2 linked regions of the Robertmurraya sp. FSL R5-0851 genome follow. The protein of the gene in region 1 interacts with the protein of each later gene in a pairwise test. Links are inferred from orthologs where the notes say so. Each region holds a gene or a part of one and is shown on either strand. Other genes may lie near its edges.

Region 1 (7,378 bases):
TGAAGTTGGAATCGTCGTATTGCGATCAATTAACTTCGTAAATACGCCACCCATTGTTTCAATACCAAGTGATAATGGTGTTACGTCAAGAAGAACAACATCTTTTACGTCACCAGAGATTACTCCACCTTGAATAGCCGCACCCATTGCAACTACTTCATCTGGATTCACGCCTTTATGTGGCTCTTTTCCTGTTTCACGCTTAATCGCTTCTTGTACCGCAGGAATACGAGTGGATCCACCAACTAGAATAACTTTATCAAGTTCTGCAGGTGTTAAACCAGCATCTCTTAAAGCTTGACGAGTCGGGCCCATTGTTCTTTCTACAAGGTTTGCAGATAACTCTTCAAATTTCGCTCTAGATAATGTCACTTCCAAGTGAAGTGGACCAGCTTCGCCAGCTGTAATAAACGGAAGAGAAATTTGCGTTGTCGTCACACCAGAAAGGTCCTTTTTCGCCTTTTCAGCCGCATCCTTTAAGCGTTGAAGGGCCATTTTATCTTTAGAAAGATCAATGCCATTTTCCTTTTTGAATTGTTCAACAAGATAATCGATAATCACTTGGTCAAAGTCATCTCCACCAAGACGATTATCACCTGCTGTTGACTTAACTTCAAAAACACCATCGCCTAATTCCAAAATAGACACGTCAAATGTTCCGCCCCCAAGGTCGTAAACAAGAATCGTTTGATCGTCGTCCATTTTGTCTAAACCATAAGCAAGTGCCGCCGCAGTTGGCTCGTTGATAATACGCTCTACTTCTAGACCTGCAATTTTCCCAGCATCTTTTGTCGCTTGACGCTCAGCATCATTAAAATAAGCTGGAACGGTAATTACAGCCTTTGTAACAGGCTCTCCAAGATAGTCTTCTGCGTACGCTTTAAGATGTTGAAGAATAATTGCAGACACTTCTTGTGGTGTATAATCCTTTCCTTCAATCGCTTCTTTATGGCTAGTACCCATATGACGCTTGATGGACATGATTGTATTTGGATTTGTAATTGCTTGACGCTTCGCTACTTCCCCAACTTGACGCTCACCATTTTTAAAAGCAACAACAGATGGTGTTGTGCGGTTTCCTTCTGCATTCGGAATGACCTTTGGCTCTCCACCTTCAAGTACAGACACACATGAGTTTGTTGTCCCTAAGTCAATACCAATGATTTTACTCATAAAAATAACCTCCCAAAATTCTATTATGTAGGGATTACTGATTCACCTTAACCATGGATGGTCGGATGACTTTATCCTTTAACTTGTACCCCTTTTGAAATTCCTCTACAACCACATTTGATTCAAAGTTAGAATCCTCTACTTGCATAACCGCTTGATGCATATGCGGGTCAAATGGATGACCTACAGCTTCAATCGCCTCAAGGCCTTCCCCTTTTAATGCTTCAGTCAGACTGCGATAAACCATATCCATCCCCTGTAGCAACGATTTGGTTTGTTCATTTTCAGGTTCAACCTGAAGTGCTCTTTCAAAATTATCTAGAGCTGGTAATAAATTCGTAATCAAACTTTGAGCTCTATATTTTTGCGCCGCTTCAAGGTCAATTCTGGCCCGACGACGAGAGTTATCAAAATCAGCTTGCAAGCGTAAGTAACGATTTTCAGCGTCTTGAAGTTTTATTTCCAACTCTTGAATACGAGAGTCCTCAGGATTAGTTTCAACATTTTCCTCAGTTACCGCTTCAGCTTCAGCAAAAACTTCTTCAATGCCTTCTGAGCTTGCTTCTGTTTCAGTAGAAGATTGTAATTCTTCATTTAATGTACTTTTCTCTTTTGTCAAATTACTCACCTCCCTTAAAATGGTCCTTCCTTATATATAAGTAGTGGGCGATATTAAGGTAACAACCCTTAACATCATCACCACCGTTATTTATTTTGATACAGTTTTGTTAATACAGAAGTTAAATCTTGACTAATCATTTGTAATAAGCTGATCACTCGAGAGTATTCCATTCTAGTAGGTCCTAAAATAGCAATTGTCCCAAGCTGTTCCTCACCTACAGAATACGTAGCTGTAATTAAACTACAATTTTCCATTGCTGAATTGTTGTTTTCTTTCCCAATTTTCACGTGAATTCCAGTCGGATTTTTCCGAATCAAATCATACATACTTTTTTCATGTTCAATCATGTTTAAAAGGCTTTTTACCTTTTCGATATCATGAAATTCCGGTTGACTAAGAATGTTGGTTCTTCCTCCAAAAAACACCTTTTCATTGGATGGAATTTTTAACGTATCAGCGAATGCATGAAGCATTGAATCATAATTACGGATATGCTGTCTGAGTAAAGTAGCAACCTCTTTGTAGATCTTCTCATTTAAATCTTCAAGCGGCACACCTGTTAAACGCTCATTAAGGATGTTGACCATTTTCTCAATATCGCTTGCATCTAATCCCACAGGAAGATGAAACATTCGATTGTCTACATGTCCTTTATCAGTCACAATGATTGCAATAGCTGTTTCCTTATTAAGTGGAACAATTTGAATCTTTTTTAGCTTATTCTCTCTGACAGCTGGCCCAAGAACTATAGAAGTATAATTGGTCAGCTCAGATAATATTTTTGCAGATTTTTGTACGATTTTTTCAAGTTCATAAAGCCTTTCAGCAAAAATTGATTTAACCGATTGCATATCATGCTGATCAAGCTTCTTTGGGGCAAGAAGATGATCTACATAAAAACGATAGCCTTTCTCGGACGGAATTCTTCCTGAAGAAGTATGAGTCTTCTCAAGAAAGCCTAACTCCTCTAAATCAGCCATATCATTACGGATCGTTGCAGAACTGAAACTAATATCCTCTTTTTTCGACAAACTTCTAGATCCTATAGGCTGAGCAGAACGAATGAAATCATCAACAATCACCTGAAAAATTAATAACTGACGATCTGTTAACATGTTTCATCACCTCTGTTAGCACTCTCTTCTAACGAGTGCTAAATCTAATAATAAATTATCAAATGTTGGGGCTATATGTCAACATTTAGATCACGCCGATAAATGATTGAAACACTTCATTTCCTAAAAACCGCCCTTTTTTTGTTAAGGCAATTTTGTCATCCTGTAATATAATTAGATCACGACTTTGTAAGGAATCTATCTCCTCCTTAAATAAGGATAGCGGATCTACGCCAAATTTTTGAATGAAATGGTCAACGCTAATTCCCTCAATCTTCCTTAAACCGAGAAACATTTCTTCCTCCCACTTTTCATTGTTCTCCACTTTGTGAATATTATGAGAGGGTAGGGTGCCATTCCAGATGGGATCCATATATTTTTTTAAAGGACCATGGTTTGCAATCCTCTCTCCAGCCACATAACTATGAGAACCAGCACCAAACCCATAGTATTCCTCGTTATTCCAATATGTTAGATTATGTTTGCTTTCATACCCTGGAATTGCGAAGTTGGAAATTTCGTATTGCTGAAATCCCGCCAGCTGCATTTGCTCCATCAGTAACGAATACATTTCTGCTTCAGCATCTTCTCCTGGAACAGGTAGCTTCCCTTTTCTCATTTGGTTATAGAACACCGTTTTGGGTTCAATAATGAGGGAGTAGCCAGAGTAGTGTTGAATATCAAGGGAGAGTGCGGTTTGTAATGTTTCTTTAAAACCCTCAAGCGTTTGATTCGGTAAGCTATAGATTAAATCTACACTAATATTTTCGAAACCGACTTTCTTTGCCTTTTCAATTGAGGTTAACACATCCTTGGCTCTATGTGTTCTCCCGATTGCCTTTAGCAACTGATTATCAAAGGTTTGCACACCAAAGCTTAATCGATTGACTCCACCCCCAAAAAGCACACGGAACTTTTCATCGGACAAGTCCCCAGGATTGGCTTCAAATGTAAACTCCGCATCCTGCTCTAATGGAAGATATTTCTTAATAGAAAACAATAATCGTTGTAATTGTTTTTCACTTAATGAAGTTGGAGTCCCACCTCCTACAAATATGGAATGTAGCGGTTCTGCAGGGTGCTTTTCTAGTGTTAATCGAATTTCCTCTTCAAGCGCGTCTAGGTATTCATCGACAGGCTGACCTTTTAAGAAAACCTTATTAAAATCACAATAGTGACAAATATGCTCACAGAACGGAATATGAATATATGCTGCTTTTACCATTTTCACACAACCTTAAAATATAACTTTTTTGCAATCAAAAAAGGTTAGATCACTTGATTTATCAAGCTTATCTAACCTTTCTTTTAAAATCAAATCATCTACTTCTTTGAGTTTGAGTCATCCATTTTCAAGACCGCCATGAATGCTTCTTGAGGTACCTCTACGGAACCTACCTGCTTCATTCGCTTTTTACCTTCTTTTTGCTTTTCAAGTAGCTTTCGCTTACGCGAGATATCTCCACCATAACATTTTGCTAATACGTTTTTACGCATTGCTTTAATGGTAGAACGCGCCACAATTTTTTGCCCAACCGCTGCTTGAATAGGAACCTCGAACTGTTGTCTTGGTATTAATTCCTTGAGCTTTTCAACTATGACCTTTCCACGTTCGTACGCGAAGTCTTTATGAACAATAAAGCTTAATGCATCAACCTTTTCAGCATTAAGAAGAATATCCATCTTAACAAGTTTTGATTCTTTGTAGCCAATTAACTCGTAATCAAATGACGCATAGCCTTTTGTACTTGACTTTAATTGATCAAAGAAATCATATACAATTTCCGATAGCGGAATCTCATATACAATGTTTACACGAGTCTCATCCATATATTGCATATCAATAAAGATTCCTCGTTTTTCCTGACAAAGTTCCATAATCGCACCAACATAGTCATTAGGAGCCATCATTGTAGCTTTTACGTATGGCTCTTCAACGCGTGCAATTTTTTGTGGATCTGGCATGTTTGAAGGATTATCAACTTTAATTTCCGTACCATCCGTCATAATCACATGATAAATAACGCTTGGTGCAGTTGTAATCAAGTCAATTTTGAACTCTCTTTCAATACGCTCTTGAATAATTTCCATATGGAGTAATCCTAGGAATCCACAACGGAAACCAAAACCGAGCGCCTGAGAAGTTTCTGGCTCAAATTGAAGTGCTGAATCATTTAGTTCTAACTTTTCTAATGCTTCTCGTAAATCATTGAACTTTGCACTATCAATTGGATATAAACCACAATATACCATTGGGTTTAAACGGCGGTAACCTGGAAGAGCTTCTGTCGCTCCATTTTTCACACTAGTAATCGTATCCCCCACTCGTGTATCCCCAACGTTTTTAATAGCTGCAGTTAAGAATCCAACATCACCAACAGTTAGTTCTGCACACGGAGTCGACTTTGGTGTAAATACTCCCACTTCTGTTACTTCGAATTCTTTTCCTGTTGCCATCATGCGGATTTTGTCGCCTACTTTTACCGTTCCATCAACAACACGAATATAAGCTACTACTCCACGGTAAGCATCATAGAGAGAGTCAAAAATGAGCGCTTTTAACGGTGCATCTGGATCGCCAGTTGGCGCTGGCACTTTTTCTACTACTTGCTCTAGTATGTCTTCGATTCCAATTCCGGCTTTCGCACTTGCTAAAACCGCCTCAGATGCATCTAGTCCAATTACTTCTTCAATCTCATTACGTACTCGTTCTGGATCTGCACTTGGTAAGTCAATTTTGTTGATTACAGGCACAATTTCAAGGTCATTATCAAGCGCTAAGTAAACATTTGCTAATGTTTGAGCTTCAATTCCCTGTGCCGCATCCACCACAAGAACAGCTCCTTCACAAGCTGCTAAGCTCCGTGATACTTCATAAGTGAAGTCGACGTGCCCAGGTGTATCGATTAAATGGAAAGTGTAAATCTCTCCATCCTTTGCTTGATATTTTAATTGCACAGAGTTTAATTTAATGGTGATTCCACGTTCTCTTTCAAGGTCCATTGAATCTAGTAGCTGGTCCTTCATTTCTCTAGCTGTTAACGCATTCGTTTTTTCAAGGATACGGTCAGCTAATGTGGATTTTCCATGGTCAATATGTGCAATAATAGAAAAATTCCTGATTTTTTCTTGTCTATTTAGTCTGTCTTGTCTGTTCATTCGGTTCACTCCTACTATACTTCGCACGTATACACTATTTTTGATTATAGCAGTAGGTAAAATAAGATTCAATAGAGAAAAGCGGAGGGAGCTAGCCATATAAAGAAAAAACAGCAATCCTGAGATTGCCGCATTTCTAGCTATTTCTAATCAGATCAATCGTAATATCTACTATACCCGTTACAATGTCTGCTAGTGTTTTGCCCAAGTCTGAGAAGAAGTTATAGGCTTCCATTTCTTCTAGCTGTTCTCTTTTTTTATTAATATCGTGACTATCTACATTATTTCCTAAAACCGATACTTGGACATTTTCTTCTTGTTCGTTAATAGTGAATGCACCTTTAAAATTAGGATCATCAAATCCCTTCATGTTTACGATCCCATTGTTTGCAATTTGCATTCCAAATAATACGGATAGAAACATGAGAGACATTAGCAATATGCTTTTAAACATAAACATTTTCATAACTATCACCTAAATTTACATTATTGCTCCTCAGAAGGAACGGTTACTGGGTAATTTACCTTTTCTGCTTCCCAGAAAATCTCGCTAAATACATCTGCAAATGCATCTGCTGAAAGATTAAGCTCGTCAAAGTTGTTATCCACTCCACCAAATTCTATTAATAGAGCATTTCCAGAAAGGTCCTGATTGAAACGGCCATTTGTACTAGCTCCGCTTTTTTGGATAATTCCTCTGCTTATACCAGGATATTTTTCCTCGAGCTTATAATGAATTTCTGTTGCGAGCTTAAGGTTCTTCTCATAATTTGGGTGTTCAGCTCCAACAACAAAAGCTAGCTTTGCATAGGACTTACCATTAATTACTTTTGTCGTATCTTCTTTTCTTTTAGAATCACGGTGAATATCTATTAAATACGAAAGATTTGAGTTACTAGCCATTGCCTCTTGAACCATCTGTCTTGATGCATCGTATGAGCGACCATATGTCCAGCCATTTGCATGCAATCGATCCGTGACATCTGTTTTATCTAAAATCGTACCAACCCCATAACCTTCTAGTTTTTCTTGAAGTCGATCGCCAATTTTTGTCACATTGATTTCAGAGTGTTGTGCACTATTGGCATTGGTTACCCCTTCTAAATATGGGAGATATGATTCTCTTGTATGAGAGAAATAAATGTACGCCACCTTTTTATCCCCTGTCGTTAAAGAAGGTGGAGCGCTTGGTTTCGATTCATCCTCTTTTATGTCATCCACATTTTGCAAGCTTGCCTCATTTTCTTTCTTTAACGCTTCTTCTGCTGGTGCAGATTCAATTGGCATATTTGTATAGTTGGTTCCTTCC
Region 2 (3,744 bases), on another replicon or contig:
CATTTCTCCCTAGCCAGTGAGCTGGACCAACTTCAGCTGCCGACTCAAACATCGCCCCCAAGTCTCTTGTCCATCTGTTTACTTCGTCTTCTTGAATCGGGACACCAGCCCATTGGCAGGCGACTCTGTACATAATTCCCTTCGCTTCTTCGTAAAGAATAACCTTATCCATCTGTTCCCATTTATCTAGTGTTTTCTCCCACTGGTGCTTTGTTATATCTTTGAGTTTATTAAGTCCTTCAGGAGACATGATAGACATAAACATTTCCTTGCGATGTTGATGGGACTTTCCATCTAAAGCCTGAACACCATTCTTTCCAAACAACGTTAGCACTACACGGTTGGGTGCAGCATCTTCCCTCATGAATTTTTCATTGTCATAAAAAACTTGCGCAGCATCTTTTCCTACCATACAGATTGCTTTTTTCCCAAGCAATCTGGTCTCAAAAATATTAGAATTGAAACTTTGACACCTGTTTGAAATGTACAAGTAACCTTCTCTAATAAGACTTAAGCTATGATCTATTCCTTCTTCTCGAGGCATTTGATTCGTATCTGACATTTTACTCAACTCCTTTTTCATCAGGATGAGTTTATTTTTTGTAACTTTTTATTTTTTACTCGGTGTTCGTCCTGTATGTATCATTTGGTTAGCAGTAATTTTCTTCTAACGAGAATATCAGTTTGCTATTGGTCAGGTAGGTATAATCTTTATGGATAAGTTAAATGGCTAATGTCCGTTGTTAATTTTAAAATTCATATTCGAGCATATTTTTGCATATAAAGACACCCCATAAAGTCAATGTTTGCCCAATATTGGGGGAACATTAACTTTATGGGGTGCTGTCTGTTTATTCTTTATTATCGAAAGAAAGATTGGTAAAGGAGAAATATATTTAGTGCAATGATAACAAAAGACAAGACCCATGCTGTAATTGTCGTAATCTTTTTATTAACTAAACCACCCATTAGTTTATGATTGCTTGTAAATAGAACTAATGGAACCAACGCAAATGCAATTCCAAATGATAGAATAACCTGACTCATTACAAGCGCTTTTGTTGGATTAATTCCCATTGCAATGATGATAAGTGGGAGTGTAACGGTTATTAGGCGTCTTAAGTATAATGGAATTCTTCTCCTTATAAACCCTTGCATAATAACATCACCAGACATGGTACCAACCGTGGAACTTGATAAACCTGCTGTAAGCAAACCGATACCGAACAAAATAGCTGCAAAAGGACCAATTAAGATCCCCAGCTGTTCAAAAGCTACTTCTAAATCCTGAACAATTAATCCATTTTCAAAGAACATAGATGCAGCTATTATTAACATGCTTGCATTGATAGCCCCTGCAATTACCATTGCAATTATAATATCAATAAACTCGAAACGGAAAATCATTTTACGCTCCTCTTCATTTCTACCAATAACCCGTCGTTGCGTAAGTGCCGAGTGTAAATAAATAGCATGTGGCATAACTGTTGCTCCGAGAATTCCAGCAGCAAGTAGGACGCTGTTTACGTCTTCAAATTTTGGAATAAATAATCCAGTCAAAAAAGGGCCGATTTCTGGCTTTGCATAAAATACCTGAATTCCAAAAGCAATAACAACAATAAAAACAAGCCCCGCAATACCCGCCTCTAAAGATCTTACACCTCTTCTTTGTAGTTCAAGGATTGCAAAAGAACCAATTGCCGCTATTATCGCTGATGGAAGGAGAGGAATTCCAAACAGCAAATATAATCCAAGCGCAGCACCTATAAATTCTGCAAGATCCGTTGCCATTACGACTAGCTCGCCTTGTATCCAGAGTCCAAAGGACACGGGCTTCGGAAATTGTTCTCTAGCTACTTCGGGTAAGTTCTTACCTGTTGCAATACCGAGTTTCGCAGACATGGATTGAATCAACACGGCCATTAGGTTTGAGAATAACACGACCCAAAGCAACATGTATCCATATTGGGATCCCGAAGCAATATTTGTTGCAAAATTACCTGGGTCAATATAGGCTACTGCTGCTATAAATGCAGGTCCTAGAAACGGTAATAACCTTCTGAATCCATGAGTCCTGCCACTTAAAGCATCTTGAGCTGTCTTTGCCAATACCTGCTGTTTCACTGTATTAGATTTCACCTTGATGCACCTCTCTTTTGCGTAACTACTATCTTTTTTGTCCAACATAAAAATGTTTCCTTCGACCAAATTATATGCTCCTACTCCATTATGTGCAACTATTATTAAACTTTAAATGTAAAAAGATATTGAAAATTCAGGACTTTTATTGAAGATTATGTTGAACTAACTTATTAAATAGAAACAAAAGAGTTATGCTTTCGTTGCTGATTTTGCAGAAAGTATTGGTGTTATTAACCTATTCCTTACTCAGTTATCAAAAAAAAGACTTCTTTGACCACTGGAAATTTATGTAACACTCGCTTATGTTTTATTAAATAATAAAAACACTAATACTATTAAAATAAGGGAATACAAAAATAGAGGTGAAAAACGAAATGATTAAAAAGAGGTGGAAGAAAAGATTTCAAAGAACAGAAATAACTCAAGCCCCTCTCATATATGAGTTGGGGCTTTATTATTGTATATCATACGGAGAATCTAGATACAGTTAAAGATGAAAAATAGATTTATCCATTCTTGGATAAAAAATACATTTCAAAAAGTTTTTAAAGTTTCATATAAACTCTAGGATTATTTAAAACACCTAATAGTTAATCAATATCTTCCCAATAAAATTAATACTATTTCATTCTATGCGATATTTGCGCATGCTAAATAACTTTGTTTAGAAGCAGTGGCATTTATGGAATGTAAATTTATTTTCAAAACTAGTACCGAAGTAATTGCATACTGGGTGGAAAGATGTTATCTTGATGCTTTTGAGAAGACCCAAAATGGTTCTTCTTTAAAGATAAGTAAAATACATTTAATAACATGAACACAATGGATTGGCTCCTATAGAAAAAGCAGTATGCAGTTCAATTTTTCTTATCTGGTCATGGTTCGAAGATGGTGAAGCAGCCTTAGAATCAATGGTATTTACAGCCTAATTCTTTAGAAAAAGGGGCTTACAAAGATGAGAAAAGACAATCGAAATAACCAAAATAACTAAACAGAATTACAGGATTTAAGTAACCTATCATTTTCTTTACCATAAAAATTTTGTAGATTAGGACTTAAGGTCATTTTTTAGAATGTCACCTCTCTAAGCTATTAAACAAATTTAAAATCATTGATTTAAATAAAATTATAATATTAAATCCCTTATTGTCTAATTGTTTTAATTCGGTAAAGATTTCTTCCAAATTAATATTTTCCCCGCTTAATTTAATGTTTTCAATTATATATTTCTTTCTTATTGCTTGGTATTTTAAAAAATCGATTAATTCTAAATGCTCTTTTTCTATAATACTTGGAGGGGTGTGACCGTCAAGTAGAATGTAACAGTTTTTGCTCATTATTTTGAAACACTGTTTTCCCAAAATATGGTAGAACGATGTTTCATTCGATAGCTATCATCATTTAAATGAATGATTTCCACACGATGTAGGATTCTGTCTAAAATGGCTGTGGTGATAGCTTGATCACCCAATAATTCTCCCCATTCCTTTGGTGCCTTGTTCGAAGTAAGTATGATTGACGATTGGTTGTATAGATCGTTAACGAGATGAAAGAACATATTTGCGTCCTGCTGATCCATTGCCATGAACATGAGATCATCAA

The links.
Region 2: the proteins of grpE (region 1) and MKX65_RS25715 interact in binary tests that used the Escherichia coli proteins (3 or more experiments, as listed by UniProt). The link is inferred for Robertmurraya sp. FSL R5-0851 from one-to-one orthologs.

What each region holds. Positions count from the first base shown.
Region 1 is NZ_JBBOOE010000001.1:3,276,787-3,284,164, forward strand. Bases 1-2,822 are described here. They hold grpE (nucleotide exchange factor GrpE), read right to left. Parts: upstream 1,793-2,822; coding sequence 1,208-1,792; downstream 1-1,207. Other genes in these bases: dnaK (molecular chaperone DnaK), read right to left, coding at 1-1,173; hrcA (heat-inducible transcriptional repressor HrcA), read right to left, coding at 1,879-2,822. In the rest of the region: more of hrcA, read right to left, coding at 2,823-2,910; radical SAM family heme chaperone HemW, read right to left, coding at 2,996-4,135; lepA (translation elongation factor 4), read right to left, coding at 4,234-6,069; MKX65_RS16950 (DUF3679 domain-containing protein), read right to left, coding at 6,206-6,535; spoIIP (stage II sporulation protein P), read right to left, coding at 6,556-7,378. UniProt on the Escherichia coli protein: Participates actively in the response to hyperosmotic and heat shock by preventing the aggregation of stress-denatured proteins, in association with DnaK and GrpE. It is the nucleotide exchange factor for DnaK and may function as a thermosensor.
Region 2 is NZ_JBBOOE010000002.1:296,841-300,584, forward strand. Bases 1-2,794 are described here. They hold MKX65_RS25715 (Nramp family divalent metal transporter), read right to left. Parts: upstream 2,140-2,794; coding sequence 862-2,139; downstream 1-861. Other genes in these bases: MKX65_RS25710 (cytochrome P450), read right to left, coding at 1-562. Outside these bases: MKX65_RS25720 (hypothetical protein), read right to left, coding at 3,219-3,479. UniProt on the Escherichia coli protein: H(+)-stimulated, divalent metal cation uptake system. Involved in manganese and iron uptake. Can also transport cadmium, cobalt, zinc and to a lesser extent nickel and copper. Involved in response to reactive oxygen.